4 regions of the Mesorhizobium sp. M0659 genome follow, and region 1 is predicted to be linked to each of the others. Evidence: predicted binding sites of a transcription regulator. Region 1 holds the regulator's gene; each other region holds the start of a gene.

Region 1 (7,911 bases):
ATTTGGCTGGTGCCGTCGAACGCCTTCACTATCATGAGGCGCGAGGAGGCCGGGAGGAAAACAAATGTCGGTTGGGATCCGCCACGACGATCTGCGCCGTCGCAACCGTGCGATGGTGATTTCGGCCGTGCGCCGGGCCGGCCAGCCGTCGCGGACCGAGATTGCGGCGACCACCGGCCTCAGCCATTCGACGATATCGGCAATCTCGTCTGATCTAATTCAAGAAGGCATCCTGATTGAAGGCAAGCCTGGCGAGACCGGCTCGCTGAAACGCGGCCGGCCGCAGGTCGGCCTTGGCCTCAACCCGGAAGCGGCGGCGGTCATGACCGTGGTGCTGTCGCTGAACTTCCTCTCCGTCACCGTCATCGACTATGCCGGCCAGGTGGTCGCGGAAGAACAGCGCCGGCTCGACACGCTGACCATGCCGCGCGACGAGCTGATCGGCGAATGCGTAGCAATCGTCGGGCGGCGTCTCGCGGACCCGGACCTCGATGTCCAGAGCATCGCCCGCATTGCCATGGGCATCCAGGGCATCACCGATTCGCAGGCGCGGGCCATGCTGTGGTCGCCAATCACGCCACTGACCGACATTGCCTTCGCCGACATGTTGGAAGCGGAATTCGGCATTCCTGCCACCATGGAGAACGACTGCAATATGATGGCGGTGGCCCTGCAATGGCGCCAGCCCGAGCGCTACTGCGACAATTTCATCGCGATCCTCTTGTCGCACGGCATCGGCATGGGGCTGGTGCTGAAAGGCGAACTGTTCACCGGCACCCATTCCTCGGGCGGCGAGTTCGGCCACATGATCCACCGTCCGGGCGGCGCGCTCTGCCGCTGCGGGCGGCGCGGCTGCGTCGAGGCCTATGCCGGAAACTACGCCATCTGGCGCAGCGCCAAAATGATGAGCGAAGATGCCGAGCCGGTCGATATCGGCGACGCTGATATGCGCGCACTCGCCGCGCGCGCCCGCGAAACCGATGGCCCGGAGCGCGAAGCCTATCGCAAGGCCGGTGAGGCGCTCGGCTTCGGCCTCGGCAGCCTGTTTGCGCTGATCGACCCGGCGCCTGTCGCCATGGTTGGCGTCAGCGCCGCCGCCTTCGACCTGATCGAGCCGGCATTGCGCGAAGCGATCGCCCAGACCGCCGGCGGCCAGCACTCGAAGTCGATCTCCTTCGACACCGAGCCCAACGAGCTGCCGCTGATCCGCGAAGGCTGTGCCATGCGCGCGCTCGGCTTCGTCGATCAGGAGATTTTCGCGCCGGGCATTCAGGCCAAATCCGGCAAGCATGTCGCCTGAATGGCCGGCAACGGCGCGACGCGCAGCATCCTAGTCTTCCCTGATCGCGTAGCCGGCGCCGCGAATGGTACGGATGACATCCGGCATGCGGCCGTTGTTGACCGCTTTGCGTAAGCGCCCGACATGGACGTCGACGGTTCGCTCGTCGATGTAGATCGTCTCGCCCCAGACATTGTCGAGCAGCTGGCTGCGCGAGAACACGCGGCCGGGATGGCGCATCATGAATTCGAGCAGCCGGAACTCGGTCGGTCCGAGCCTGATCTCGCTCTTCTTGCGGTAGACACGGTGCGACTCGCGGTCGAGCACGATGTCGCCGACCTTGAGCACGCTGGACAGCACTTCCGGCTTGGCCCGGCGCAGCAGCGCCTTCACGCGCGCCATGAACTCCGGCGTCGAGAATGGCTTGACCAGATAGTCGTCGGCACCGGTGGACAGGCCGCGCACGCGATCGCTTTCCTCACCGCGCGCGGTCAGCATGATGATCGGCAGCCGCTCGGTTTCGGGCCGCACTCTAAGCCGCCGGCAGAGCTCGATGCCGGAAACAGCGGGCACCATCCAGTCGAGCACCAGGAGATCGGGCACGTTTTCCTGCAGGCGGATCTCGGCCTCGTCGCCGCGTGTCACCACCTCGACGTGATAGCCTTCGGATTCGAGGTTGTAGCGGAGGAGCACGCCTAGCGGCTCCTCGTCCTCCACGACCATGATGCGTGGCGCGATCATAGGCAGTTCACCCTCATCAGGCCGGCGTGGCCATCGCCGTCTCGTCCTGCTTCGGACGATTGGCGGGCAATTGCTGGCCGGTCAGCACATAATACGCATTTTCGGCGATGTTGGTGACATGATCGCCGATGCGCTCAAGATTCTTGGCGCAGAACAAGAGATGCGTGCAGGCGGTGATGTTGCGAGGGTCTTCCATCATGTAGGTCAAGAGCTCACGAAACACGGACGTGTATTTGACGTCGATGCGCTCGTCGTCATTCCTGAGTTTTGCAAGCGCTGCCGCATCGGTGGCGGCATATTCCTCGACGACGCCTTGCACCTGGATCAGCACCAGTTGCGCCATGGCATCGATGGAGTGCGAGAGGTCGCGCGGCGTGACGCTCAAGCCCACGGTGCCGACGCGTTTGGCGATGTTCTTGGCGAGGTCGCCGATGCGCTCGAGGTCGCCCGCCATGCGGATCGAGCCGACCACGGCGCGCAGATCGTTGGCCATCGGCTGGCGCTTGGCGATCAGCGTGATGGCGCGGTCGTCCAGTTCGCGCTGGCGCGCATCCATGATGGCGTCGTCGGAAACGACACGCTGTGCCAGCGCATTGTCCGAATTGAGCAGCGCCCTGGTCGAGCCGCTGACCATCGAGCCTGCCAGATCGCCCATGTCACGGATCAGCTTGCTGATCTGCCCGAGCTCTTCATCGAAGGAGGCGACGGTATGTTCACCCATGATCTTGGTCCTCGTGCCTGAAAATTCACCCGCCGGACGGCTCAGCCGAAGCGGCCGGTAATGTAGTCCTGGGTGCGCTTGTGGTCGGGGTTGGTGAACATCTTGTCGGTGGCGCCCTCCTCGACGAGATAGCCGAGATGGAACATCGCTGTACGCTGCGACACGCGCGCCGCCTGCTGCATCGAGTGGGTGACGATGACGATCGTGTAGTTCTGGCGCAGTTCGTCGATCAGCTCCTCGACACGGGCGGTGGCGATCGGATCGAGCGCCGAGCAGGGCTCGTCCATCAGGATCACCTCCGGCGACACGGCGATGGCGCGCGCGATGCACAGGCGCTGCTGCTGGCCGCCGGACAGGCCGGTGCCGGGCTCCTGCAGGCGGTCCTTGACCTCGTTCCAGATCGCAGCCTTCTTCAGGCTCTGCTCGACGATCTGGTCCATGTCGGACTTGCGCTTGGCCAGCCCATGGATGCGCGGGCCGTAGGCGACGTTCTCGTAGATCGACTTCGGGAACGGGTTGGGTTTCTGGAACACCATGCCGACGCGGGCGCGCAGTTCGACGACATCGATGTTCTTGTCGTAGATGTCGTCTTCATCGAGCGTGATCTTGCCGGTCACCCGCGCCGAATCGATGGTGTCGTTCATGCGGTTGAGGCAGCGCAGGAAGGTCGACTTGCCGCAGCCGGACGGGCCGATCAGCGCCGTCACCTGGTTCTGGCGGACGTCGAGATTGACGTCGAACAACGCCTGCTTCTCGCCGTAGAAGACGCCGACCTTGTCGCCGCGCATCTTGATGACTTCGTTCGACTTGGCGTTCATTTTGTCGCCCACTGCATTCTCAAGGGACTGTTCGGTCATGATGTTCATACCAAATTGCCTTTTTTCTACCAGCGCCGCTCGAACCGGCGCCGGAGCACGATCGCGGTGATGTTCATGGCCATGAGGAAGACGAGCAGGATGATGATGGCGCCGGACATGCGCTCGACAAAAGCGCGCTCAGCCTCGTTTGCCCACATATAGATCTGAACCGGCAGCGCGGTCGCCGGATCGAAAGGCGTCGTCGGATAATCGGCGACGAAAGCGACCATGCCGATCAAGAGCAGCGGTGCTGTCTCGCCGAGCGCACGCGCCAGGCCGATGATGGTGCCGGTAAGGATGCCTGGGGCGGCAAGCGGCAGGATGTGATGGAACACCATCTGCATCTTGGAGGCGCCGAGACCTAGGGCCGCCGAGCGGATCGACGGCGGCACCGCGGCGAGGGCGGCGCGCGTGGCGATGATTATGGTCGGCAATGTCATCAAGGTCAGCACCAGGCCGCCGACGAAGGAAGCCGAGCGCGGCATGCCGAGGAAGTTGATGAACACGGCAAGGCCAAGCAGACCGAAGACGATCGACGGCACAGCCGCCAGATTGTTGATGTTGACTTCGATCAGGTCGGTGAAGCGGTTCTTCTTGGCGAACTCCTCCAGATAGATGGAGGCGGCGACGCCGATCGGCAGCGCCAGCAAAAGCACGATCACCATCATGTAGAACGAACCGATGATGGCCACGCCCATGCCCGACGTTTCGGGCCGGCTGGAGGCGCCATAGCTGAACAGGCCGGTGTTGAAATGCTCGGCCATCGCGCCATCGGCTTTGAGCTTGTTCATCCAGTCGATCTGCTGGTTGGATACCTTGCGGCGCGCTTCATCGACGCCGAGGTCGATCTGGCCCTTGAAGGCCGAGTCGAGGTTCGCGGCAGCCAGGATGTCGACGTCACGCGTCCTGCCGATCACCGACGGATCGGCGGAGACGATGTCGCGCAGCTGGACGCGGGCGCCTTCCGACAGGAAGCCCTTGAGCTTCAGCATCATCGGCTTGTTGGCCGGATCGATGCCGAGCTTGGCCACCAGCGCGTTTTCGGCGAGCTTGGGATAGTTCGCCTTGATCAGCACGGTAGGGTCGGTCGCGCGCTTGCCGGAGGGATCGATCACCTTCTCGTCGAAGGTGACCGGCAGCGTCACCGTCGTCTGCCAGAAGGCGGTGTAGCCTTTCGAGACGATGGTGATCAACATGATGGCCAGGAACGCCAGGCCCACCGAGATCGCAATCACGCCATAGATGCGGAACCGGCGTTCGGCGGCATAGCGCGCCTTCAGCCCGATGTCGCGGCGCGGACGCGCGACGGCGCCCGCCATCGTGTCCAGGGGGATGTCGGTCATTCGTACTGCTCCCGGTACTTGCGCACGATGTAGAGGGCGACGATGTTCATCACCAGCGTCAGCGCGAACAGCGTCAGGCCGAGCGCGAAGGCGACCAGCGTCTGCGGCGAGTTGAACTCGAGATCGCCGGTCAGCTGGTTGACGATCTTGACGGTGATGGTCGTCATCGCCTCGAACGGATTGGCCGTCAGATTGGCGGCGACGCCCGCCGCCAGCACGACGATCATCGTCTCGCCGATGGCGCGCGACGCCGTCAACAGGATGGCGCCGACGATGCCGGGCAGTGCCGCCGGCAGGATCACCCGCTTGATCGTCTCGGAGCGCGTGGCGCCGAGGCCGAGCGAGCCGTCACGCATTGCGCGCGGCACCGCGGTGATGATGTCGTCGGACAAAGAGGACACGACCGGGATCAGCATGACGCCCATCACCAGACCGGCGGTGAAGATGCTCTGGCCCTGGATGAAGGGCGAGCCGCCGGTGAGTGCCGCCGACAGGTCGCGCAGGAACGGTCCGAGCGTGACCACGGCGAAGATGCCGTAGACGATGGTCGGGATGCCGGCCAGCAGTTCAAGCGCCGGCTTGACCACCGAGCGCACACCGCGCGAGGCATATTCGGACATGTAGACCGCCGACATCAGCCCGACCGGCACTGCCACCAGAAGGGCGACGGCGGCGATATAGAGCGTGCCGGCAAGAAGCGGGATCAGGCCGAACTGACCCTGGCTGCCGCCGGAACCGGCGGCGGCGAAACGCGGATCCCACACCGTGCCGAAGAAGAAGCTCATCGGCGACACGCTCTCGAAGAAGGTGATGGTCTGGAACAGCATCGACAGCACGATGCCGACCGTGGTCAGGATGGCGATGGTCGAGGCCGCAAGCAGCCCCCACAGCATCAGCTTCTCGACGTTGTTGCGCGCCCTGGCGCGCGGCGCGATCTGCCTCAGCGCATAGAAGGCGCCGGCGACCGACAGCGCGAAGGTCAGCACGGCGCCGAACAGGCCGAGCCGGTCCTGGACCTGGTTCGCCTCGACCGCGATCGGGATCATATAGTCCTGTGTGTCGCTGGCCAGTGCCACGCCCTTGGCGGCGAGCAGCGGCTGCAATTCGGCGAAAGTAGCGGGAAGTGCGGTATCGCCATCGAGCCGGCGCAGGCCCTTGGCCAGGCTCTTCACCAGGCTGGCGTCGAGCGCTTCGCTGGCCACCTTTGTGTCGGCGGTGCGCTCGGGCAAAGCGGCATGGATGTGCCGGTCGAGATAGAAGGAAGAGCCGATATCCCAGACGGCGAGCAGCAGGACGGCAGGCAGGACCGCGAGCAGAAAGGCCCACCAGCCATGATAATGCGCGCGCGAATGCGGCTTGACCTTGCCGGTATCCTGCGCCGCTGCGCGCTGGCGGCCGATCACAAAAGCGACCACGCCTATGGCGATGACTATGGCGAGTACGAGCAAGGACGACATCACCCACCCCAGGGAAAATTCAGATCGCCGCCACCGTTGCGGCAAGCGGCGAAATCAGGGCGCGGATTTGGTCCGCGCCCTGATCCGGTCGGTTGATTACATCGTCTTTCCGGCGGCGAAGGCGTCGCGCTGGCCCTGACGTTCGGCGTCGGGAGCGGAAACCAGGCCGTACTGGGCGAGCGGGCTTTCCGGGCCGATCATCTGGTCATCAAGGAAGAACTCGACATATTCCTTGAGGCCGGGAACGACGCCCAGATGCGCCTTCTTGACGTAGAAGAACAACGGCCGCGACACGGGGTACGTGCCATCGGCGATGGTCTGCGTCGAAGGCACGATGCCTTCCACGGTAGCGACCTTCAGCTTGTCGGCATTGTTCTCGTAGAAGGCGAGGCCGAACACGCCAACGCCGGTCTTGTTGGAGTCGATGCGGGCCAGCGTCTCGGTGTAGTCGCCATCGATGTCGACAGCCTTGCCGTCCTTGCGGATGGCGATGCAGGTCTTGCCGATTTCCTTGTCGTCGGCGATGCCGGCAGCCTTCAAAGCGGCCTTGTCGCAGCCGGCGTCGAGCAGCTTGGTCTCGAACACTTCACGGGTGCCGTGCTTCTCACCCGGGATATAGGCGGCGATATCCCAGTCGGGCAGCTTCGGATTGACCTGGTTCCACTTGGTGTTCGGGTTGTCGACCAGCTTGCCGTCGACCACCAGCTTGGCGGCGAGCGCCTTGTAGATGTCGGCGGGAACCAGCGCCCAGTCCGGACCCTTGATGTCGGTGGCAAAGACGATGCCGTCATAGCCGATGCGGACTTCCTGGACGTCCTTGACGCCGGCGTCGGCGCAGGACTTCAGCTCGTCCTTCTTGATCGGGCGCGAGGAGTTGGCGATATCGATCGTGTCTTCGCCGACGCCCTTGCAGAACTCCTTGATGCCGGCGCCGCTGCCGCCGGACTCGACCACCGGGGTCTTGAAGTTGGTGAAGGTTTCGCCGAACTGCTCGGCGACGATCTTGGCGTAAGGCAGCACGGTCGACGAACCGGCGACCTGGATCTGGTCACGCGCAGCGGCGACACCGGACGATGCGGCGAACGCTACCGCCACGGCCGATGCCGTAACGAGGAATTTCTTCATGTGGCCTGCTCCTGTTCGGAAGATGGTCTCTTGGCGCCCTCTTCAAACCGGCGCCCGCTGAGGCCAATAGCCTTCGATTATTACAGTCGCATGACAGTTTCGTGTCAGCCCGGTAACGTCGCACAGACGTCTTGTGGGCCGCACCCTTTAAGCCGGTTTGTGGGAATGGAAGTTGCCGCTGGAATCAGACGCTTGCGCAATTCGTGCTGGCATCAAGTCCCGGCACACCGCAGGCCGCGATGCCGAGAAAGAAAAACCGGACGGGAGCGCGTTGCCCGTGACCAGAGCGAATCTTGGCCGAGCCATCGCCAAAAACAGGTCCGTTGGGGTAGATTCGACGCTGTTTCTTGTCGGCGGTCGCTTGCTCCCGCCCGTAACTGAATGAGCG
Region 2 (7,911 bases), on a different contig from region 1:
AAGAAGCAGGCCGAGGAAATCGCCATGCACTTCCTCAAGCGCGTCAAGATCCCCGAACAGGCCAACAAATATCCGGGCCAGCTGTCGGGCGGCCAGCAGCAGCGCGTGGCGATAGCGCGTTCGCTGTGCATGAACCCGCGCATCATGCTGTTCGATGAGCCGACCTCGGCGCTCGATCCCGAAATGATCAAGGAAGTGCTGGAGACGATGGTGGGCCTGGCCGAGGAAGGCATGACCATGCTGTGCGTCACTCACGAAATGGGCTTTGCCCGCAAAGTCGCCAACCGGGTGATCTTCATGGATCAGGGCCAGATCGTCGAACAGAACACGCCGGCCGAGTTCTTCGACCATCCGCGCCACGAGCGCACGAAGCTGTTTCTGTCGCAGATCCTGCACTGAGCATTTTCATGCGAAGCAAAAGAGCCCTGCCGTAATGCGGCCGGGCTCTTTTGCTATCTGGGGTCGGGGTTGATCTTCTCCATTGAAACACAAAGCCGCCGCCGCATGAGAAAAGCCCTGCGTTTCGTGGCCATGCTGATTATCGTGGTCGCGCTCGCTGCCACGCTCGGCACGCTGGTGCCGCGTCCGCTGTGGCCGGCGTCAGCGGCGGGTGAGGGCACGCGCCATATTCTGGTGCTGGAGAATCCGATCCACACCGACATCGCCATTCCCGTCGATGACGAGGTGCGCCGGCGCTTCCATTTCCTGGTCGCTGCCGGCATCCCTGTCGACGCCCCGGAAGTGCGCTACATCGTCTTTGGCTGGGGCGGCCGGGCCTTCTATCTGGAGACGCCGAGCTGGTCGCAGCTGAAGACAGTGCCCGTCCTCAAGGCGCTGACACTGGACGCCTCGGTCATGCATGTCGATATCGCCGGGGCCATCGCCGAGCCGCACCCTGCTGTCACCGGTTTCGACATCGATGAGGAACGTTTTGCAGCGCTGCTCGACTATATCGACGCGAGTTTCCAGCAAGGGCCGAATGGTCCGATCGTCATCGAGAACGCCGCCTATTCCAGCTTCGACCGCTTCTTCGAGGCGAACGGCCATTTCAACGCGCTTGTCGGCTGTAACACCTGGACAGCCGCCGGCCTGCGCACCGCCGGCCTGCGCACCGGCTGGTGGAACCCGCTGCCGGCCTCGCTGGGCTTGTCGATGCGGTTTTATAACTAGCAGTCCTTCATCGCACCGCGGGGACAGCACTCCCCTCTGGCCTGCCGGCCATCTCCCCCGCAAGAGGGAGATCAGCCGTTTTGCCCGCGCTCCTGCTGCAACGCCGGCGATTTTGGCGAAGGCGACGGCGACATCCAATCTCCCCCCTTGCGTGGGAGATGTCCGGCAGGACAGGGGGGAGTGGGAAGGATCGCTACGTCGACGATCTAGACTGCCGAGTGACCGCTCGCCATCCATAGAGCCAGTCGAGGTCGGCGGCGAGCTTGTCGGGCGAGCGCATGACCAGGAACAGATTGCGGGCGATCGCCACCGGGCCGGCAGCATGCCAGGCGAGGCGGTTTACGGCCCCACGACGCGCGGCCTTGGCGACACGCGGCCGCCGAAGATTTTCCCAGATTTGAAAACTTCTGGGCAGATCGCCAGGGAAATCGGCGATAGCGTCGGCAAGCGTGATGGCATCTTCGATCGCCATTGCCGCGCCCTGTGCGGCAAACGGCGTCATCGCATGCGCGGCGTCGCCGATCAGCGCGATGCCCCGCGGGCTCGTCCACCGCTGTTGTTCGACGGTGTGGATCGGAAAGGCCGTCCATGGGCCAGCCAGTGCCACAAGCTTCGTCAGGCCCGGCGCGGTGCCGCGCAGGGCAGCCGTGAGGATCGCGGGATCGGCATGGCCCGACCAACCTTCGGCCATGCGCTCACCCTTGGTGAAGGCGGCGAGATTGAAGGCCCGGCCTTTGCTGACGGGATATGCGACCATGTGGAAGCCTGGATGCAGGAACGTGGTGACGCAGTCGGCGGCGCCGATCGCGGCAAAGGCCTCTCCGGCCGCACCGTCGGCCGCGATTGTAGCCCGCCAGGCGAGTTCGCCCGAAAAACGGCTTTTGACGAAGTCCTCGCCTGCGAGTTGCGCCCTGACTGCCGACCAGACGCCGTCGGCGCCGACCAGCAGTTTGCCGCGTGCCTCGATCTCGCGGCCGTCCACTTCGGCGGTCACGGCGACATATTGCGCGTCTTTGACGATGCCGGTCACGCGGGCGCCGGTGATGAGCTCAATCTCCGGCCGTTCGGCCATTTGCGCCAGCAGCGCTGCCTGCAGATCGGCGCGGTGAGCGACGAGATAAGGCGCCTGCCAGCGCGCTTCGGCGGCTTGCCCAAGCGGTACCCGCGCCAGTCCGCGCAGCGTCCCGGCGTCCTTGAGCACGACCGCTTCCGGCCGCAACGCTGCGGGCAGCAGCCGGTCGAGCACGCCGAGTTTTCCAAGAATGCGTGTTGCGTTGGGCGAAAGCTGGATGCCGGCGCCGGCCGCTTCTAGGTGCTGTGCCTGTTCGATAAGCTTTACCGGATAACCCCGTCCGGCGAAGGCAAGGGCAGCGGTCAGCCCGGCGATGCCGGCCCCGGCGATTATGACCTGCCGGGACCTGATGTCCTCCATCGGGCTTGTCGCGGAAGGATCAGGCGGCCTGGTCGATATAAAGGCAACCACCCGGCAGCGTTTCAGTCGCCCTCAGCTTCGCCGAATAGCGGTAGAGCGTCGAGCAATAGGGGCAGACCTTTTCATCGTCGTCGCCCATGTCGAGAAACACATGTGGGTGGTCGAAGGGCGGGTTGGCGCCGGTGCACATAAATTCCTTGACGCCGATGTCGATTGCCGGATGGCCCGCATCGTTCTGGAAGTGGGGAATGGAACCGCCTGCCATCGTCGTCTCCTTGATCTCGTCGAAAAGCATCTGGAACATAACAGGCCTGTTTGCAAGATCGATGAAATGAAACTGTCGCAAAAGCCTGTCAGAGGATACGGTGAGCCGGTTAAGTGCATGTCCCTGAAATCGGAATGGTTTTCGCCGAAGGGTCATGCGTCACAAAAGCGTGTTAGAGGCATGGCACGTCCAGCGGCGCTCCAAGGGACGGTTGGCGGGGAAGAGCAGGAACCATGAACGAACTGAAGCCGGTGCAGAGCGAATTCATCAATGTCGAGGTGGCGAGCCCCGAGGGCGGCAACCCCGATAGGTTCGTCAACCGTGAGTTCTCCTGGCTGCAGTTCAACCGGCGTGTGCTCGAGGAATCGCAGAACGAGCACCATCCGCTGCTCGAACGCGTCCGTTTCCTGTCGATTTCGGCCGCCAATCTCGATGAATTCTTCATGGTCCGCGTCGCCGGCCTTGCGGGCCAGGTGCGCGAAGGCATTGCGCTCAAGAGCCCCGACGGCCGGACTCCGGAGCAGCAGCTGGAACAATTGCTGCGCGAGGTCGAGCGGCTGCAGGAGGACCAGCAGAATAGCCTTTCGGCGCTGATGTTGCTGCTCAACAAGGAAGGCATTGAGAGCATCACCCGCGATGCACTGACCAAGGATGAAAAAGTCTGGCTGGAAGACCATTTCCAGGACCAGGTTTTCCCGGTGCTGACTCCACTGTCGATCGACCCGGCGCATCCGTTTCCGTTCATTCCCAATCTCGGCTTCTCGATGGCGCTGCAATTGCGCCATCGCAAGAATGGCGAGGAGATGAGCGCGCTTCTGCGCCTGCCGGTGGCGCTGAAGCGCTTCATCCGTCTGCCCGACCGCAAGCAGCACGTTCGCTTCATTCCGTTGGAGGAGGCTGTCGGCCTCTATATCGGCAAGCTGTTCCCCGGCTATGAGGTCAAGGGTTCCGGCACCTTCCGCATCATCCGGGACAGCGATATCGAGGTCGAGGAAGAGTCGGAAGATCTCGTGCGCCTGTTCGAGACGGCGCTGAAGCGGCGCCGCCGCGGTTCGGTCATCCGCATCGAATTCGACAAGTCGATGCCCGGCGAATTGCGCGAGTTCGTCGCCGGCGAGCTTGGCGTCTCTTCGAGCCGCATCAGCGTTCTGACCGGCCCGCTGGCGCTCAGCCAGATTTCCGAGATCGTCGCCGTGCCACGCGACGACCTGAAGTTCACCCCCTACAATCCACGCTTTCCCGAGCGCATCCGCGAGCATGGCGGCGACTGTTTCGCGGCCATCCGCGAGAAGGACATCGTCGTCCACCACCCCTATGAATCCTTCGACGTGGTGGTCCAATTCCTGCGCCAGGCGATGGCCGACCCCGAGGTGGTGGCGATCAAGCAGACGCTCTACCGCACCTCCAACGACAGCCCGATCGTGCGCGCCTTGGTCGACGCGGCCGAGGCCGGCAAGTCGGTAACCGCCCTGGTCGAGCTCAAGGCGCGCTTCGACGAGGAAGCCAACATCCGCTGGGCGCGCGACCTCGAACGCGCCGGCGTTCAGGTCGTGTTCGGCTTCCTCGAACTCAAAACCCATGCGAAAATGTCGCTAGTAGTGCGGCGCGAGGACGGCAAGCTGCGCAACTATGTGCATCTCGGCACCGGCAACTACCATCCGGTGACCGCGCGCATCTACACCGACCTGTCCTTCTTCACCACCGATCCGACGATCGCGCGCGATGTCGCCCAGCTGTTCAACTTCATCACCGGCTATGCCGAGCCGACCGATGAGATGCGGATCGCCATCTCGCCGTTTACGCTGCGCAGCCGTATCCTCAAGCACATTGCCGACGAGGTCGCCTACGCGCTGGCTGGCCGTACGGCGCGCATCTGGATGAAGATGAACGCGCTCGTCGATCCCAACATCATCGACGCGCTCTATGACGCCAGCCATGCCGGCGTCGAGATCGATCTCGTCGTGCGCGGCATCTGCTGCCTGCGGCCGCAGGTGCCCGGCCTGTCGGAAAACATCAGGGTCAAGTCGATCGTCGGCCGCTTCCTCGAACACAGCCGCATCTACTGCTTCGGCAACGGCCATGGCCTGCCGTCGGACGAGGCGATCGTCTACATCGCCTCGGCCGACTTGATGCCACGCAATCTCGACCGCCGCGTCGAGACCATGGTGCCGATCACCAATCCGACGGTGCATGAACAGATCCTTGGCCAGATCATGCTGGGCAACATCATGGACAACCAGCAAAGTTTCGACGTATTGGCTGACGGAACCTCCCGGCGCGTCGTGCTGGATGAGGGTGAGGAACCGTTCAACGCGCAGGAATATTTCATGACCAATCCGAGCCTGTCGGGACGGGGTGACGCGCTGAAGTCGCATGCGCCCAAGCGCATCGCGCAGTTCAAGCGTCGCAAGAAGAACAGCGGCTCATGATTTCAACGTCCCAAGGCCGGCTGCAGGATCGCCGGCCGCTGTCCATCATCGACATCGGCTCGAACTCGATCCGCCTTGTCGTCTATGAAGGGTTGGCGCGCTCGCCGACCTTGCTGTTCAACGAAAAGATGCTGGCCGGCCTCGGCCGCGGCATCGTTTCGACCGGCAAGCTCGACCCCGAGGCGGTGACGCGCTCGATGGAGGAGTTCCGCCGTTTCCGCGCGCTCTCCGACCAGGCGGGTGCGGAGCACATGTTTGTGCTGGCAACGGCCGCGGCCCGCGAAGCGATCAACGGCCCCGATTTCATCCACCGCGCCCAGGATGTGCTCAAGACCGAGATCCGCGTGCTCACTGGCCGGCAGGAGGCGCATTATTCGGCGCTTGGCGTCATTTCGGGCTTCCACCCCGCCAATGGCATTGCCGGCGATCTTGGCGGCGGCAGCCTGGAGCTTATCGACATCAATGGCGAGGCGATCGGCGACGGCATCACGCTGCCGCTGGGTGGCCTGCGGCTGCAGGACATGGCCAGGAATTCGCTCGCCCAGGCGACAAAGATCACCCGCGACGAACTGGCGCGCGCCAAATTGTTGAAGGGCGGGCAGGGACGGCCCTTCTACGCCGTTGGCGGCACCTGGCGAAACCTTGCCCGGCTGCACATGGAAATGACCAACTACCCGCTTGGCGTCATGCACCACTATGAGATCGGTGTCGACAGCGCCGCCAATTTCCTGAAGCAGGTGGCGAAAGGCGAGATCGAGAAGGTCAAGGGCATCGAAGGCGTGTCGAAGAACCGCCGTTCGCTGCTGCCCTATGGCGCGGTCGTGCTGCAGGAGATCATGGCGGCGATGCAGCCGTCGAAGATCATCGTCTCGGCATTGGGCGTGCGCGAAGGGTTTCTCTATTCGCTGCTCGACCCTGCCGAGCAGAAGGCCGATCCGCTGGTCTCCGCTTCGGAGGAACTGGCGCGGCTGCGGTCGCGCTCGGTCACCCATGCGCATGAGCTTGTCGAATGGACGGACAAGACCTTTGCCGCCTTCGGCATCGACGAGACGGAGGATGAGGCGCGCTATCGCCACGCTGCCTGTCTGCTGGCCGATATAGGCTGGCGCGCACACCCGGAATATCGCGGCAAGCAGTCGCTCAACATCATTGCCCACGCCTCCTTCATTGGCGTCGATCACCCCGGCCGTGCGTTCCTGGCGCTGGTCGGCCTGTTCCGCCACGAAGGCGTGTTCAACGATGCGGCGCCGGAAATCCGCGGCCTGGCGACGCCGCGCTATCTCGAGCGCGCCCGCATCCTGGCGGCGGTGCTGCGCGTCGTCTATCTGCTGACGGCGGCCATGCCCGGCGTCATGCCGCGGCTGAAATGGGAAAACCGCGGCAATGGCACGTTGGCGCTGGTGCTGCCGGCCTCACTTTCCGATCTTTACGGCGAACGCCCGGCCGGACGGCTGGCGCAACTGGCGCGGATCACCAACCGCCGGCTGGTGCTGGCGGTCGAGGGTGGGCAGAGCGTGTCGGTGAAGTAGGCGCGGCCTGACAGCAAAACCATGTCGTCGTCGGCCTCGCGTTCGAGGACCGGCTTCCTCAATCCGTCGCTGCTTCGCACCGCCACCTTCCCCCTCCGGAGGGAAAGGAAGGGAGCCTCGTTGGAAAGCGTTGGCGGCAATAGGCTCGAGCCCTTCCTCTACTCCGTCGATCGGGGGAGAGGTGGCTCGGCGGAGCCGAGACGGAGTGGGGGTCGACCTGCCTCGGCGAGGGATCAACCTGGGACGATATTTGACGATATCAGACCGCGGCGCGGCGCCCGTCGATCGACCAGGCCCCGGCGCCGGCCATGGCTAGCGCCAGGAATCCACCGGCGATGGCAATATCCTTCATCAGCATCTGCTGGTGCAGGAAGGTGAGCATCGGGTCATCGCCGCCCTGGCCGTAGTGGCCGATGGAGCCTGCAACGATGCAGAAAGCGGCAAGAAGTATCGCAACGACCGGCGTCTGAAAGCCGACCAGTATCAAGAGACCGGCAATCAACTCGAACAGCCCGGTGCCCCAGGCAGCAAGCGTCGGCAATGGCATGCCGAGGCCGGCGAAATAGCCGGTCGTCCCGGCAATGTCGGCGAGCGCGTGGTAGCCGGAGGGAACGAGCAGGGCGGCGAGCAGCAGCCGGGAAATCAGAAGCAATGCATCGCGGGGCATGGTCATCTCCGTTGTCTGTCCGCCGGCTGTTTCGAGACCGATCCTAGCAGGGATGGGACGGGCGCGCGCTTGGGCAGACAACGAAAAAGCGGCGTGGAAAATTCCACGCCGCTTTTTTCAGGCTTGGGAGGGAAAGCTCAGCCGCGCTTGGCGTCGATCGAGTAGGCGCCAGGGCCCGAGGAAGCCAGCAGCAGGAAACCGCCGGTGATGGCGACGTTCTTCAGGAAATGGATCATCTGGTTCTGGTCGGCCCAGCCGGTATGGGCGACAAAGGCCGAGGCGATGGTGAAGACCGCGAGCACCCAGGCGGCGATGCGGGTCTGAAAGCCAACGAGCACGGCAAGGCCGCCGAGCAATTCGATCAGGCCGACGACAATGGCCGTTATGGTCGGCACCGGCAGGCCCATGGCGCCGAAATA
Region 3 (7,911 bases), on a different contig from region 1:
TGATAGCGAGGATCGAAAAGATCGCCTCGGCGGCACCCGCGGCACCCAGGAGATGGCCGATCGACGACTTGGTCGACGACATCGAGATTTTCGAGGCGGCGTTGCCGACCAGCCGCTCGACGGCGCCGAGTTCGATCGTGTCGGCCATGGTCGAGGTGCCGTGCGCGTTGATGTAGTCGACGTCGGCGGGCGTCAGCTTGGCCCGGTTCAGCGCCGCCGTCATGCAGCGGAAGGCGCCGTCGCCGTCTTCGGCCGGTGCAGTGATGTGATAGGCATCGCCGGTCAGGCCGTAGCCGGTGACCTCGGCATAGATCTTGGCGCCGCGCGCCTTGGCGTGTTCGAGTTCTTCCAGCACGACGACCCCGGCGCCCTCGCCCATGACGAAGCCGTCACGGTCGCGGTCATAGGGACGCGAGGCCTTCTCAGGCGTGTCGTTGCGGTCGGTGGACAGTGCCCGGCAAGCAGCGAAGCCGGCAAGCGATAGTCTGGTCACCGGCGATTCCGCGCCGCCGGCCAGCATCACGTCGGCATCGCCGAAGATGATCAGCCGGGCGGCATCGCCAATGGCGTGCGCGCCGGTCGAGCAGGCGGTGACGACGGCGTGGTTGGGGCCTCTCAGCCCATGCCGGATCGATACCTGGCCAGATACCAGGTTGATAATGTTGCCGGGAATGAAGAATGGACTGATACGGCGCGGTCCGCGCTCTTTCAGGATGATAGCGTTCTCGGCGATGCCCTCGAGGCCGCCAATGCCGGAGCCGATCATGACGCCGGTGGCGCAGCGCTCGGCTTCGGTGCTGGGCTCCCAGCCGGAATCCTTCAGCGCTTCGTCGGCGGCCGCAATCCCGTAAAGGATGAAGTCGCCGATCTTGCGCAGTTCCTTGGGCTCGAGCACGGCTTCGGGATTGAGCGTGCCGTTGGTGCCGTCACCGCGAGGAATGACGTGGGCGATCTTGCAGGCAAGATCTTCCACTTCGAACTCGGTGACGCGCTTGGCGGCGCTGCGGCCGGTCAGAAGTTCCTTCCAGCTGTGCTCGAAGCCCATGCCGAACGGCGAAACCAGGCCAAGGCCCGTGACGACGACACGCCTCATCGCAGGTCCTCCCCGGTGATGACTGCGGATAGTGTCAGGCCGAAGCCTTGTCGATGTACTTCACGGCATCGCCGACGGTCAGGATGGTCTCGGCCGCATCGTCCGGAATCTCGACGCCGAACTCTTCTTCGAAGGCCATGACGAGTTCGACCGTGTCGAGGCTGTCCGCGCCCAGATCATCGATGAAGCTCGCCTGCTCCGTCACCTTGTCGGCATCGACGCCAAGATGTTCGATGACGATCTTCTTGACGCGCTCTGCGGTGTCACTCATTTGGGGCATCCTCGTCTTTTGTTTGTCTGTCTTCGTTAGCGGGCAGAATGCCGCTAATCAAGCTGAAAGATGGTCCTGCCGGAAACGCAACGATGCCGGACCGGTTTTTGCCCGAACCGCCGGGTTGCGGGCCGCATTACACGAAAAATGGCTGAGGTCCAAGGCGAAATGGTCTCTTTTCACAAGCCGGCCATGTCTTCTTATCACCCGGCAATATCCCGTCAGATCATGGCCATGCCACCGTTGACATGGATGGTCTGGCCGGTGACGTAGGCTGCCTCGTTGGAGGCGAGATAGGCGACGGCCGACGCCACTTCAACACTCGTGCCCATGCGGCGCGTCGGGATCGCGGCCATTATCGCGTCTTTCTGCTTGTCGTTGAGCTTGTCGGTCATGGCCGATTCGATAAAGCCCGGGGCGACGCAGTTGACGGTGATGTTGCGGGTGGCGATCTCCTGCGCCAGCGACTTGGAAAAGCCGATCATGCCGGCCTTGGAGGCGCAATAATTGGTCTGACCAGGATTGCCGGTGACGCCGACCACCGAGGTGATGTTGATGATGCGGCCATGGCGGCGGCGCATCATCGGATGGGTCAGCTCGCGGGTCAGCCGGAACACGGCGGTGAGGTTCACCTCCAGCACGCTGTCCCAATCCGCGTCCGCCATGCGCACGAACAGGCCGTCCTTGGTGATGCCGGCATTGTTGACCAGTATGTCGACGCCTTCGAGTTCGGCTTCGGCCTTCTGGCCAAGCGCCTTGACCTCGTCACGGTCGGCAAGATTGGCCGGGAACAGCTTTACCCGGTCGCCGAGTTCGCCGGCCAGGGTCTCCAGTTTCTCGATGCGGGTGCCGTGCAAGCCGACAATGGCGCCTTGCGCATGCAGCACCCGGGCAATCGCCTCGCCAATGCCGCCCGATGCGCCGGTGATGAGCGCCTTGCGGCCGGTCAGTTCGAACATTTTCGTCTCCTGATCTTAAGAGAACACCCTTCCCACGGGAGGGGTTGAATCGCCAGTGGATTATGCAAGCGCGGCCAGCGCCGCCTCGACTTCGGCCGGCGTGCCGACGGCAGATGTGGCGATGTCGCGGTTGATTCGCCGCGCCAGGCCGGAAAGCACCTTGCCGGCGCCGATCTCAAACAACGTGGCGACGCCATTGGCGCCGAACCACTCCACCGTTTCGCGCCAGCGCACGCGGCCGGTGATCTGCTCGACCAGGCGGCGCGCGATCTCGTCGGGGTCGCTGGTCGGGGCTACAGTGACGTTGGAGACGGCGGGCACCACCGGTGCATTCTTGGTCACGCCGGCCAGCGCCTCGCGCATGACTTCGGCCGCCGGCGCCATCAGCGCTGAATGGAAGGGTGCGGAGACCTGCAGCATCAGCGCCCGCTTCGCGCCCTTTTCGGTGCACAGTTTCGCGGCGAGTTCCACCGCCGCCCTGGCGCCGGAGATCACAAGCTGGCCGCCGCCATTGTCGTTGGCGATCTGGCAGACTTTGCCGGATCCCGTTGCGGCCTCGGTGCAAGCGGCTTCGACGTCGGGCTGTTCCAGTCCGATGATCGCCGCCATGGCGCCCTCGCCGGCCGGCACCGCCGCCTGCATGGCGTTGCCGCGGATGCGCAGCAGCCGGGCAGCATCGGCGACCGAAACGAAACCGGCCGCGGCAAGGGCGGAATATTCGCCGAGCGAATGACCGGCAACGTAGGCAACCTTGTCCTTCAGCGAAAAGCCGCGCGCTTCCAGCGAGCGGATTCCCGCCAGCGAGACCGCCATCAGCGCCGGCTGGGCATTGGCAGTCAGGGTCAGCGCCTCTTCCGGGCCTTCCCAGATCAGTTTCGACAGCTTTTCGCCCAGCGCATCATCGACTTCCTCGAACACCCTGCGTGCCTCGGGGAAGGCGTCGGCGAGGTCCTTGCCCATGCCGACAGCCTGGCTGCCCTGTCCCGGAAAGGTGAATGCGACGGCCATTTGGGCGCTCTCCAGCGGCTGATTTTTCCTGCCTGTGACGCAAGGCGGACCGCCAAGTCAAGCCCGAAGGCGGCATTTCGGCTCTCGCTTGAACCGGAGCTGACCTCGAGTCCCTGTTCCCAAAGGCTTTTTGCCGATCACACCTGATGAAAACCGCTCACGAATCGTTTGCTGGCTCTTCTTATTTTCGCCACAGGCGCTAGCTTTTGCATGACAGTTCTATGACAGAACGGTGGCGCGAGTGGAAATACGCGTTGCTTGGGCCGGGGGAAGAGACGTGGCTAGGATCAGGAAGGGCACGGCCGTACCCGCGCCACAGTTCTTGGAAGACGATCCGTCCACCGGCTACCTGCCGGGGCGCAGATGGCCGGTCATCCGCTACGGTCTGGTCACGCTGCTTGCCTCCGCCATCCTGGTGTTCGCCATCGAATGGATCGTGCGGGGCGACTTCTTCGGCACGGTCGACTTCTTCCTGCAGCCATTCAAGCCGGGCTGGACCACCATCATTGTCTTTGCATTGGTGCTGATGGGACTGGACGCCGTGCTTGGCCGCAGTCACCAGAGCCTGATGATCGTGGCGCCGCTGACGCTGGCGCTGGCCTTTGTCGGGCATCAGAAGTCGCATTATCTCGGCGATCCGCTCTACCCAACCGATTTTCTTTATTCGCGCCAGATCATGGCACTGATGCCGCTCTTGGTGCGCGAACGGCCCTGGACGGCGCTCGCCATGGCGGTCGGCATCGTCGCCGGCCTGTCGCTGCTGATCTATGGCTGGCGGTTGTGGCGCCGCAAGGTTCCGATCCTCAGCCGCAAAGGGCGGCTGGCGCGGCTGACGCTGGCAGTGCCGCTGCTCGCCTTCTTCGTCTCGATCATGGACTACGCCACCTTCTCGTGGACCCGCGACCGGCTGCAGATCATCCCGATCATGTGGGACCAGAAGGAGAACTACGCCTCCAACGGGTTTGCGCTGGCCTTCGCGCTCAACGTGCCGATGGCGCATGTCTCGGCCCCGGCGGGCTATTCCGACAACGCGATCAACGCGATCGACAGGCCTGATGTGGCGGCCTCGGTACCGGATGAGAAACCCGACATCATCGTGGTGATGAGCGAATCTTTCTGGGATCCGACCAAGCTGCCCGGCGTCACAATCACGCCTGACCCGATCCCCAATGTGCGGGCGCTGCGTTCCGGCTATATGTTCTCGCCGGAATTCGGCGGCATGACCGCCAACATCGAATTCGAGGCGCTGACCGGCTTTTCCAATGCCTTCCTGCCGGCGGGCTCGATCCCCTATCAGCAATATGTGCGCACGCCGACGCCGTCGCTGGCGACCTTCCTGAAAAGCGAGGGATACCGGGCGCGCGCCATCCATCCGGGCACCAACTGGTTCTGGAACAGGGGCGCCGTCTATGCCGATTTCGGCTTCAACGATTTCCGCTCGGAAGAGACGCTGCCGCCACTGGAAAAGCGCGGGCCGCTGGCTTCCGATGCCTCGATGACCGACGAGATCATCGCAGAGGCCGACGCCAGCGAGCGGCCGGTGTTCTTCTTCGCCGTCAGCCTGCAGAACCACGGTCCCTACGAGCCGTACCGCTATTACAATCCGACCCACAAGGTCGCGGCGCCGATCAGCACATGGGCGCGGGAATCGCTGCTCAGCTACGCCGAAGGCTCCGCCGATGCCGACCGTGGCCTCGAACGATTGATCGAATGGGCGAAGAAGCGCGAGCGGCCGACGGTCATCGCCTTCTTCGGCGACCATCTGCCGCCGCTCGGCCCCGTCTATGTCGAAACCGGTTACCTGAAAGACAATGTCGCGCCGCGCAAGGAACCGACGCCGGAGGCGGCACTGGAGCATCATCAGACGCCGCTGGTCATCTGGTCTAACCGCACCGGTCCGGCGCAGGATATGGGCGCGGTGAGCCCGGCCTTCCTGCCCTACCATATCCTTACCACGGCCGGGATCACGCACCCCTACTATACCGGCTTCCTGGGCGCGCTGCGCGAACGCTATCGCGTCGTGGATCGCAATCTGCTTTTGACACCGTCAGGTGAGGCCACGGCGGACTGGGCGCGGCAGAAGGACATCGATCCGGCGATCAACGATTTCCGCCTGCTGCAATACGATATGATGTTCGGCAAGCGTAAGGCGGCTCCGGACTTCTTCCCCGAAACGATCAACGGTCGTACCCCGCATACGAGTTGATGCCTGGTCTTTTCCAACCCTGCGACGCCAGGACGCTGTCCGGAGCATGCGTTACCCCTTGCCTTCCAGCCAAATTGCTATATAGACGCCCGCAATCTGCCGGTCCTTGCTGGGGGCTGAACGGAGGGCCGGAGGTTTTATCCAAAACCTTCGTGTGAAGCCAGAAGCGCTTCCGCCTCCCGTGTCTCCGCTCTCGACCGTCTCGAAATGCTCCTTTCTTCCTCGCCCCCTCGGGACCAGCGGGTCAGAGAAGTTGCAGAGGCTTTTGCCGCGAGGATCCGGGAGAGAAACGAAGAAAGGCACTGAACCACTATGGCTCTATACGAACATGTGTTCCTTGCCCGGCAGGACCTCTCGCAGCAGCAGGTCGATGCGCTTGTCGAACAGTACAAGGGCGTCATCTCCGCAAATGGCGGGTCCGTCGGCCGGGTCGAGAACTGGGGACTGAAGTCCCTCACCTACCGGGTCAACAAGAACCGGAAGGCTTACTACACGCTTATGGACCTCAACTGCCCGCCGGCAGCGCTCAACGAGATGGAGCGCCAGATGGGCCTGTCCGAGGACGTGCTGCGTTTCCTGACCGTCAAGGTCGAGGCGCATGAGGAAGGCCCGTCGGCCATGATGCAGAAGCGCGAAGAGCGCTCGGAACGCGGCGGCTTCGGCGACCGCGACCGTGGTGATCGTGGTCCGCGCTCGTTCGGCGACCGTGATCGCGGCGACCGTGGCGATCGTCCGCCGCGCTCATTTGGCGACGCCGGTGGTGATCGTGGTCCGCGCCGTCCGCGCGAAGGCGTTGAAGGAGGTGCAGAATAATGGTCGACATCAATCAGATCCCGACCCGGCGCCCGTTCCATCGCCGCCGCAAGACCTGCCCGTTCTCCGGCGCCAACGCGCCCAAGATCGACTACAAGGACGTGCGTCTTCTGCAGCGCTACATTTCCGAGCGCGGCAAGATCGTGCCGTCGCGCATCACCGCCGTCAGCCAGAAGAAGCAGCGCGAACTCGCCAAGGCGATCAAGCGCGCCCGCTTCCTCGGCCTGCTGCCCTACGTGGTTCGCTAAGACTTTCGAGCGGGCGGTTCGCCGCCTGCTTCCTTCTCCCACGGCGACGGGCGCCGCAGGGGTAATTTGATGATGCATGTCGTTGTCCCAAAACCGGGACCACTTTTGGCGACATGCATTGAAATCCCGAGTTGAGGTGAAAAGCCTCTAACTGCCGCGACAGGCAGGACAGCGACACCGGCGCCAAGGCGCTCAGAGCTTCCTGACCTGTTCCATTCAATTCGGCGCCGATCCCGCGGTCGGTGCCCAGACGAAGGAACAAAACCATGCAAGTGATTCTTCTCGAACGCGTTTCCCGCCTCGGCCAGATGGGCGATACCGTCAAGGTCAAGGACGGCTTTGCCCGCAACTTCCTCTTGCCGCAGGGCAAGGCGCTGCGCGCCAACGAAGCCAACAAGAAGAAGTTCGAAGGGCAGCGCGCGCAGCTCGAAGCGCGCAACCTCGAGCGCAAGTCGGAAGCCAGCCAGGTTGCCGAAAAGCTCGACGGCAAGAGCTTCATCGCCGTACGTTCGGCCGGCGAGACAGGCCAGCTCTACGGTTCGGTGTCGACCCGCGACATCGCCGACCTGCTGACCGCCGAAGGGTTCTCGGTCAACCGCAACCAGATCCAGCTCAACCAGCCGATCAAGACCATCGGCGTCACCAATGTGGCGATTGCGCTGCATCCGGAAGTCGAGGTCACCATCAGCCTCAACATCGCCCGCACGGCCGACGAAGCCGAACGCCAGGCCAAGGGCGAGACGCTGACCACCGCCGAAGCCATCTATGGCGATGACATCAACGACAACGCACGGCCGGAGAACTTCTTCGACCCGAACACCGAGTTCGAAGGCGGCGAAGAAGACAACGCCTGATCTCGCACGGGCCTGATCGCACAGGAAGCGAGCGGAGCAGCGCTCCAAGTCGTCATCCAGCCTTTCTGGACCAATGCCCGGGCCTCTCGCCCGGGCATTTTTGTGCCAAATGGAACTTTTCGAACCCCTATATATTGTTGCAGAATTGGTCCGCCAGTCTGACCGTGAGGGGACATTTGGTGATGAATATTCTGTTGAAACGCGTTCTCGACCGCCTGGTGCGTACGGGCAATCTGAAAGTCACCGGCCCGAAGGGCTCGACAGTGGTTTTCGGCGACGGCAGCGGCGAGCCGGTGCATATGCACATCAAGACCGCGCATGCCGAGCGCGCCATTACCTTCGATCCGATGCTGGCCGTGCCGGAAGCCTATATGGACGGCGAACTCGACATCATCGAGGGCGGCGTACTGGGTATGATGCGCATCGCCTTCCAGAACATGGGCAGTGGCGGTATCGACG
Region 4 (7,911 bases), on a different contig from region 1:
GTCCATGGGCTGTTCGGCGAAGGTTCATCTCAAAGTCCGCCCGGCAATGATCGCCGATTTGACGGACAAGGTCGATGCGGCATTGGAACATGCCACCTGGCGGCTTCACGCTAATCAGTTCTCAAAACATCCGGAATGGGATATGGGTCGTCGCCGCGTGGGGTCGCATATCCTGTTGGATATGATGAATAGGCTGGGGGGATCATGTCCGACAATCCGCTTTTTTCCGAGCGCCTGAACCGGCGCGCGTTTCTTGGAATATCCGCTTTGGGTGCCGCTTCCATGGCGCTTTCAGCCTGCACCACGACCGATGTCGTGGTGCCGCCAACGCCCGCCCCGGCGCCTGAACCGGCTCTGGGCGATGCCGCCACCATGTATTCGGCGCGCGTCGATGAGGGCTTTTCATTGCCGGCAATCCCCGTGGCCAAGCTCGATCCGAAGTTCGTGCGCCAGATCGTGGACGATCCGACCGGCGAAAAACCCGGCACGATCGTCGTCGATACATCCGAGCATTTTCTCTATCTGGTGCGCGACGGCGGCAAGGCAATGCGCTATGGCGTCAGCCTCGGCAAGGCCGGGTTTGGCTGGACCGGCAGCGCCGTGATCCAGGCGCGCAAGAAATGGCCGGTGTGGACGCCGCCGCCGGAAATGATCCAGCGCCGGCCGGAACTGGCGAAATACAAGGACGGCATGCCGCCCGGACCGCAGAGCCCGCTCGGCGCGCGCGCGCTCTATCTGTTCCGCGACGGCAAGGACACGATGTACCGGCTGCACGGCACGCCGGAATGGGATTCGATCGGCAAGAACGCGTCGTCAGGCTGCGTGCGCTTCATGAACCAGGACATCATCGACCTCTACAGCCGGGTCAACGGCGTAGCCCAGGTCTATGTGCGCCCGAACCTGTCGGCCGCGGGCAAGATCATGGCTGTGTCGAGCCGGACCGCCGAGCCGATCGATGCCGGCGTGCCAAGGGATGCGGAGATTTTGAAATAGGTGCCTTCACGGCATCGCTGATCGCCGACAAACGGTAAAGGCGGACGCGCCGGGCGCGCCCGCCTTTCCGTATACGGCTACTTCTTGGCGAGGCCCGGAAGCGTGACCTGATAGACCAGGAACATGGTATCGACATCGGCGCCGTCTTCGGCCTTGTAGGGCGCGCCGACCTGAAAACCGTCCTGGGTGAGAAAGTCGTTATCGTTGCCGACGAACAGGAAATAGTCGTCGGGCAGCGCCGGATCGAGCACGCTGACCACCGACATTGCTTCCCACTTCTCCGACAGATTGTTCTTGTCGTTGGGCTTGCCGTCATGCAGGCCGAAACGGCCGAGTTCCTTGTTGTCGTTGATGTCGATGAACGGCGTCAGCTTGGCCGGGGTCACCGAGGGGTCGAGCACGCCCTTGGGCGCCAGCGGCTTGTCGGCGGCATCGAAGGCGCCGCCGGCAATGTCGGTGGCGCCAGAGACGTCGACGACGAAAATCTGGCGCAGCAGCGAAGTATCGCCCTTCACCCCCTGGCCGTTTCCGCTGTCGCGCGCCAGCATCACGAAGGTCTTGTCGGACAGCGCCACGATTTCGCTCTGCGCGGCGACCTTGGTCTTGTCCTTGGCGTCCTTGAACACCGGCAGCGGCACGGCATATTCATGCACCAGCTTGAGATGGGCCGGGTCGGAGGCGTCGTAGACCAGCGCACGGGTGTTCTGGCGCGTCGCGGGCGAATCGCCGCCATCCTGGCGGGGCGCCGACTGCAGCACAGCGATCAGCGACTTGCCGTCCGTCGTCAGCGCCATGCCTTCGAGGCCTTGATTGTTCTGGCGGCCGGTTTCGGGATCCTTCGGATCGGGTTCGGCTGCACCGGGGCCCGGATTGTCGGAGGCGAAGTTCGGCGCGCCCTTGCGCATCGGCACCAAAGCGGCGGGCGGCTGCGTTGCCGACAACAGATGGCCGTCGGCCGAGAAGCGGTAGATGTTGGGGCCGTATTCGTCAGAGATGAACATGGTGCCGTCGGGCAGCCGCGCGATCGCCTCATTGTCGAGCGCCAGCTTGCCATTGGCCTCGGGCAGGATCGGCAGGTCGCCATTGGCCGCGCGCACGCCGTTGAGCGGATCGAGGCCGGTGGCGTCAGCGCCCTTGTCGTCGGTGAGGAGCAGGGAATCGGCAAGCGTCGCCTTGACGCCTGTCTGTTCCTGGCCGGAGGTGGGCGTGGCGCCCAGTGCGGTCGGCGTGAATTCGATATGAATAGTGTTGAGGCGCGGCCGGTAATCGGTGGTGCCGACGACATTGTAGCCACGGTCCGGCAGCAACCAGAGCGAGCCCTTGTAGCCGTCCGCGCCACGGGTCCAGCTTGCGGCGTCGATGGACATGCCGGAGCCGGAGCCGAAGGTCTCGCCGAACTTGTCCTTCTGATCGGCCGGGATGCGGCCGACGCCGACCAGGCCCTTGTTGACGAAGCCGCCAAGGGTGGCGGTGCTGTCGGCAAGGGCAGGGGTCAGGGCGGTAAACAGCGCCAGCGCGGCGCCGAGCGACACGGTTCGGTGCGAGATTTTCATGGAGATCCTTTTTGTGACAAGCCTTGAGCGGCGCAAAGGGGCCACCGCATCGCATCGACGATGTCGCCCTCTCGCAAAGCGGTCTAGGACGCGAACATGATACTTGCGTGACAGAGAGGGCCTCTTCCTTCTCCCTTGTAGGAGAGGGAAGAGCGCAATGATCAATCGCTGTCGCGGGCGATCAGTTCCAGCGGCCAGACTTCGCGGATGATGCGCGGACCTTCCGGGCCGGCAAAGGCGGGAAGCGAGGCCAGCAGCATTTCGGCCAGCCGCCGGCCCATCGGCTCCAGCGACGGACGGAAGGCGGTCAGCGCCGGCGAGAAATAACGGCAGAGCGGCGTGTCGACGATGACGATCACCGCGATGTCGTGGCCGGGCCTGATGCCCATCTCGGCCAGTGCCTTGCAGCCGCCGAGCGCCATTGCGTCATTGTTGAAGATGATGGCTGTGGGCCGGTCCTTGGAGAGCATCACGCGCGGCGTCACCTGGTAGCCTCCGGCCTCGTTGATGAAGCCGTCGGCGATCAGGCCGGGGTCGACTTCGATGCCATGCCGCCCCAGCGCCTTGCGGTAGCCGTCGAGGAACAGGTAGCCGAAGTTGAGATCCAGCGAAGGGCGGATGGCGGCAATGCGGCGGTGGCCGCGCGCGACCAGCCGGTCGACGGCTTCATCACCCGCCCTCTCGAAATCGATATCGAGCGAAGGATAGGTGTCGTCGCCGGATTGACTTCGGCCAAGCGTGGCGAAGTGAAAGCCAGCCTTGCTGAGATAGTCGATCCGATCGTCTTCCCGCCGTGTATTGGCCAACACGACCGCGTCGGCTCGGCGCGTCTCAACCACGCGGCGCAGCCTCTCCTGCTGATATTGGCCGGGCTCGCCCATGACGACCATCAGATCCAGGTCATCCTCGGCCAGTCGGCCCTGCAGACCGATCAGGAACGGGATGAAGAAGGGTTCGCCATATTGCTGGTCGCCCGGATGCGGCTGCAGCATGAAGGCGATCGAATGGGTGGTGCCTTGCCGCAGACTGCGGCCGGACTGGTTGGGCGAATAGTTCAATTGCTTGGCGGCGGCGAGCACGCGCTGGCGGGTGTCGGCATTGACGTCGGCGCGGCCGTTCAGCGCCCGCGACACGGTGCCGATCGAAATGTTCAGGTGACGCGCAAGGTCATGGATGCTGGACGCCAAGGACAGTTCTCCCCCTGTCTTGGCTAGCACCGGCTGCCGCCCAGGCCAAGGCTTCGGGATGATTTTCGCTGGCAGCCGATTGACATTCTACGCCATCGGGTGTGTTCTCGTAAACGTTTACGGAGAAACGTTTACGGTGGTGCCGGAAATGCCGTGACATTCGGTCTGGAGGGACCGGACGGGAGGAATGCCGGATGATGAATGCCGTCCTCGTCGGCTGTGGTGCGATGAGCAAGGCCTGGCTCGATGCCGCGAGGCAGATCGACGGGCTGGCCATTGTCGGCTTGGTCGATCTCGACGCAGAACGGGCGAAGGCGAGGGCGCGCGAATACGGGCTCGACGGCGCGGTAATCGGCACCAGCCTCGACGCGGTGCTCGACCAGACCAGGCCCGACGCGGTGTTCGATGTCGTGGTTCCAGCCGCCCGGCGTGATGTCGCCTTTGCCGCCTTTGCCCATAATTGCCATCTGCTGACGGAAAAGCCGCTGGCCGATACTCCGGAAAATGCGCGCGCCATCGTCGATGCGGCACGTAACGCGGGGCGTATCCATGCGGTCGTGCAGAACCGCCGCTACGTCGCCAATGTCCGGCGCATCAGGCGCTTTCTCGACTCCGGCGCCATCGGCAAGCCAACCAGCATCCATGCCGATTTCTTCGTCGCGCCGCATTTCGGCGGCTTTCGCGAGGAGATGGCGCATGTGCTTTTGCTCGACATGGCGATCCACACATTCGACGCCGCCCGCTACATGGTCGCAGGCGATCCCGCCGGCGTCTTTTGCCAGGAATGGGAGCCGGCGAATTCCTGGTACCGGCAGGGATCGTCGGCCAGCGCTATCTTCGATCTCGGCGGCGGCAAGGTGTTCACCTATGCAGGCTCTTGGTGCGCGGCGGGCTTCCGCACCAGCTGGGAGAGCACGTGGCGCATCGTCGCCGAGCACGGCAGCCTGGTCTGGGACGGCGAGGACGGACTGAAGGCCGAAGTTGTGTTGTCGGTCCGCGACGGCCTGTTCGACCTGACCCAGCCCATCACAGTACCGCCGCTCGATTCCGCCGACCGCGTCGGCGGTCATCTCGGCATCATCAAGGATTTCATCCACGCCATCGAGACCGGCAGCGAGCCGGAAACCCGTGGCAGCGACAACATCAAAAGCCTGGCCATGGTTTTTGGCGCCATCGAAAGCGCCGAGACCGGACGGCGCGTCGCAATCACACAGGAAGCATCATGATGCCAAACCCGCTTCTCGACATCCGCATCGGCACCATGGTGCGGGCCAATCTCGAAGACCCGGCCGCCTACATCAAAGAGATTCTGCCGCTCGGCTTCGAGAGCATCCAGCCCTTCTTCTGGCAGACGCTGGGCGGCAAGGATTTGGCGCGGCTCGCCGGTGAGATTGGCGAGGCGATCGGCGATGCCGATGTCGCCGTGTCGTCGATCGGCGTGTTCGGCAATCCGCTGGAGGATGGCGAGGTCGATCGCGGCGTGCTCGCGGCCTGGGAAACCGTCATCGACAATGCGCATCTGTTCGGCGCTTCGATCGTCAGCGGCTTCACCGGACGTCTGCGTGGCAAGAAGCTGACAGACAGCCTGCCGCGCTTCCGTGAGGTTTGGGGTCCGCTGGCCAGGCGCGCCGCAGACAAGGGCGTGCGCATCGCCTTCGAAAATTGCGCCATGGATGGCAACTGGGCGGCCGGCGACTGGAACATCGCCCACAATCCCGATGCCTGGGAGTTGATGTTCAACGAATTGCCCGACGACAATCTCGGCCTCGAATGGGAGCCCTGCCACCAGCTTGTCTACCTCATCGACCCGATGCCGCAGATCCGCAAATGGGCGCCGCGCATTTTCCATGTCCACGGCAAGGACGCGACGGTGCGCTGGGATGTGATCCGCGAGCACGGCGTGTTCGGCAAGCTGCCCTTCGTGCAGATGCGCACGCCCGGGTTTGGCGACAGCGACTGGACGCGGGTGATCAGCGAATTGCGGCTGGCCGGTTACAAGGGCGCCATCGACATCGAGGGCTGGCACGACCCGGTCTATCGCGGCGACCTCGAAATCACAGGCCAGGTGCGCGGGCTGGAATACCTCAAGCAATGCCGGGGAGGAGCGACCTACCTGCCGAACCCGGCGTGACCGAGGGCCGGTGGGAGGAGCCGGCCTGACAGATTGCCAAGCACTGCCGACAAGCACTGCCGACAGGCGAACGACGAAACCCCTCGGCTCACCGAGGACAAAAGGGAGGAACGTGCATGAGCATCGCAATGAGAACGACACTTCTGCGCTCGACCGTCGTGGCCGCCGCCACGGCGCTGTGCGCTGCCATCTCCACTCTGCCGGCGCAGGCGCTCGACGCCCAGTGGTGCAAGGATGTCCACATCCGCTTTTTCGTCGGCGGCGCCGAGGGCGACGCTTTCGGCACCATCGTCTACAATGGCGCCAAGCAGGCGGCGTCCGATCTCGGGCCGAAGGTCGACTACATCTTCTCGCAGTGGGACGTCGAGAAGATGGTGCAGCAATTGCGTGAGGCCGTCGCCGTGAAGCCAAACGGCATTGCCATGATGGGCCATCCGGGCGACGCCGCGATCATGCCGCTGGCCGAACAGGCGCATAAGGACGGCATCAAGATGATGTACCAGAACGTGCCGGTGCCGAAGGTGGTGGACGCGTTCGGCGGCGGCTATGTCGGCGCCCAGCAGGAGCAGCAGGGCCGCGCGCTCGGCACTGAGGCGTTCAAGCTCGGGAAGCTCAAGTCCGGCGACAAGGCGATCATGATCGGTCCGTTCGAGAACGAGGCCCGCGGCGCGCGCGAGCGCGGCACGGTGGCAGCACTCAAGGAAGCCGGCGTCGAGGTCATCCAGCTGTCGTCGCCGCCGAGCGGCGAATGGGCGTCCGACCCCAATCTGGCGATACCGGTGATCACCGCGGCCCTGCTCAACAATCCCGACGTCAAGGCGGTCGGCTATCCCGGCGGCCAGATGCTGGGCAACGTCGCCACCTACATGCAGGCGGCAGGACGCAAGCCCGGCGACATCTTCAACTTCGGCTTCGATACCAGCCCGCAGATCGTCGAGGCGTTCAAGGGCGGCTGGGTGCAGCTGACGGCTGATCAGCAGCCGTTTCTGCAAGGCTATCTGCCGATCCTCAGCCTTTGCCAGCAGGTGGTGCTGGGCCTGGCGCCGATGAATGTCGACACCGGGGCGGGCTTCGTCACGCCGCAGAATTACGAGATCGTCGCCGAGCTCGCCAAGCAGGCGCTGCGCTGACCTCCCAAACTGCCGGCTGGGCGCAAGCCCGGCCGGCAGGACCGCCGGCACCAGGCCGGGATGATACCACAGGAGCGAGGATCGCCATGGCCGAACGCATCATCGAACTGCGCGACATCAGCAAATCCTATGGCCAGGTCTATGCGCTGGGCGGGGTCAATCTCTCGGTCGACCGCGGCGAGGTGGTTGGCCTGATCGGCGACAATGGCGCCGGCAAATCGACGCTGATCAAGATCCTGTCCGGCGTCGTCAAGCCGACCAGCGGCGAGATCCTGGTGCGCGGCAAGCCGGTGACCGGCTGGAGTGCGGCACGCTCGCGCGACGCCGGCATCGAGACGGTCTTCCAGGATCGGGCGCTGGCCGTGCAGCAGACCATTGTGCGCAACATCTTCATGGGCCGCGAACTCACCGGCTTCATGGGCTTTCTGAAGGTCAATAAAGAGATAGAGGAGGCGAGCCGGCTGATGCGCGAGATCGGCTTCACCTCGAAGGTGTTCACGCCGCACTCGATCGTCGGCCAGCTCTCGGGCGGCGAGCGCCAGGGCGTGGCGATCGCGCGCGCCATCTACAAGCAGGCCGAGCTGATCATCCTTGACGAGCCGACGACGGCGCTGTCGCTGACCGAGACCGCCAAGGTCTTCCATTTCGTGCGCCAGGTGCGGGCGAGCGGCCGTTCGATCCTGTTCATCGGCCACAACATCCACCATGTCTTCGACATCGCCGACCGCTTCGTGGTGATTGACCGCGGCAAGGTGGCGCTGACCGCCGATCGCACCGAGGTCAAGTCGGCCGAAGAGCTGATCAATTTCATGGAAGACGTTGCGCATCCCGGAGGATTGCCGGGGCTGCACGAGGCCGGCGACGCGGAGAGGGCAGCACGATGAGCAAGACCATGGAACCCGATCTGCAGAGCCCGC

Evidence for each region. The regulator PhoB, encoded in region 1, activates phosphate uptake and scavenging genes when phosphate is short. The targets are predictions, from matches to a motif close to TGTCATNNANCTGTCAT.
Region 2: the regulator PhoB is predicted to act here: its motif matches at 2,930-2,946, upstream of NKI31_RS16760 (RNA degradosome polyphosphate kinase).
Region 3: the regulator PhoB is predicted to act here: its motif matches at 3,542-3,558, upstream of NKI31_RS23490 (LTA synthase family protein).
Region 4: the regulator PhoB is predicted to act here: its motif matches at 2,643-2,659, upstream of NKI31_RS29970 (esterase-like activity of phytase family protein).

What each region holds. Positions count from the first base shown of each region.
Region 1 is NZ_JAMYPY010000003.1:378,792-386,702, forward strand. It holds gene NKI31_RS07285 (ROK family protein) at 65-1,300, shown strand; gene phoB (phosphate regulon transcriptional regulator PhoB) at 1,331-2,020, opposite strand; gene phoU (phosphate signaling complex protein PhoU) at 2,037-2,741, opposite strand; gene pstB (phosphate ABC transporter ATP-binding protein PstB) at 2,783-3,607, opposite strand; gene pstA (phosphate ABC transporter permease PstA) at 3,625-4,941, opposite strand; gene pstC (phosphate ABC transporter permease subunit PstC) at 4,938-6,398, opposite strand; gene NKI31_RS07315 (substrate-binding domain-containing protein) at 6,495-7,523, opposite strand.
Region 2 is NZ_JAMYPY010000009.1:130,930-138,840, forward strand. It holds gene NKI31_RS16740 (amino acid ABC transporter ATP-binding protein) at 1-399, shown strand, start outside; gene NKI31_RS16745 (TIGR02117 family protein) at 505-1,170, shown strand; gene NKI31_RS16750 (FAD-dependent monooxygenase) at 1,364-2,602, opposite strand; gene NKI31_RS16755 (zinc-finger domain-containing protein) at 2,622-2,867, opposite strand; gene NKI31_RS16760 (RNA degradosome polyphosphate kinase) at 3,101-5,296, shown strand; gene ppx (exopolyphosphatase) at 5,293-6,825, shown strand; gene NKI31_RS16770 (DoxX family protein) at 7,085-7,492, opposite strand; gene NKI31_RS16775 (DoxX family protein) at 7,630-7,911, opposite strand, start outside.
Region 3 is NZ_JAMYPY010000016.1:112,886-120,796, forward strand. It holds gene fabF (beta-ketoacyl-ACP synthase II) at 1-1,093, opposite strand, end outside; gene NKI31_RS23475 (acyl carrier protein) at 1,128-1,364, opposite strand; gene fabG (3-oxoacyl-[acyl-carrier-protein] reductase) at 1,586-2,323, opposite strand; gene fabD (ACP S-malonyltransferase) at 2,384-3,331, opposite strand; gene NKI31_RS23490 (LTA synthase family protein) at 3,609-5,537, shown strand; gene rpsF (30S ribosomal protein S6) at 5,850-6,350, shown strand; gene rpsR (30S ribosomal protein S18) at 6,350-6,598, shown strand; gene rplI (50S ribosomal protein L9) at 6,865-7,452, shown strand; gene NKI31_RS23510 (cyclopropane fatty acid synthase) at 7,635-7,911, shown strand, end outside.
Region 4 is NZ_JAMYPY010000035.1:10,525-18,435, forward strand. It holds gene NKI31_RS29960 (MATE family efflux transporter) at 1-6, opposite strand, end outside; gene NKI31_RS29965 (L,D-transpeptidase) at 205-993, shown strand; gene NKI31_RS29970 (esterase-like activity of phytase family protein) at 1,071-2,546, opposite strand; gene NKI31_RS29975 (LacI family DNA-binding transcriptional regulator) at 2,708-3,733, opposite strand; gene NKI31_RS29980 (Gfo/Idh/MocA family protein) at 3,928-4,959, shown strand; gene NKI31_RS29985 (sugar phosphate isomerase/epimerase family protein) at 4,956-5,864, shown strand; gene NKI31_RS29990 (substrate-binding domain-containing protein) at 5,981-6,994, shown strand; gene NKI31_RS29995 (ATP-binding cassette domain-containing protein) at 7,081-7,878, shown strand; gene NKI31_RS30000 (ABC transporter permease) at 7,875-7,911, shown strand, end outside.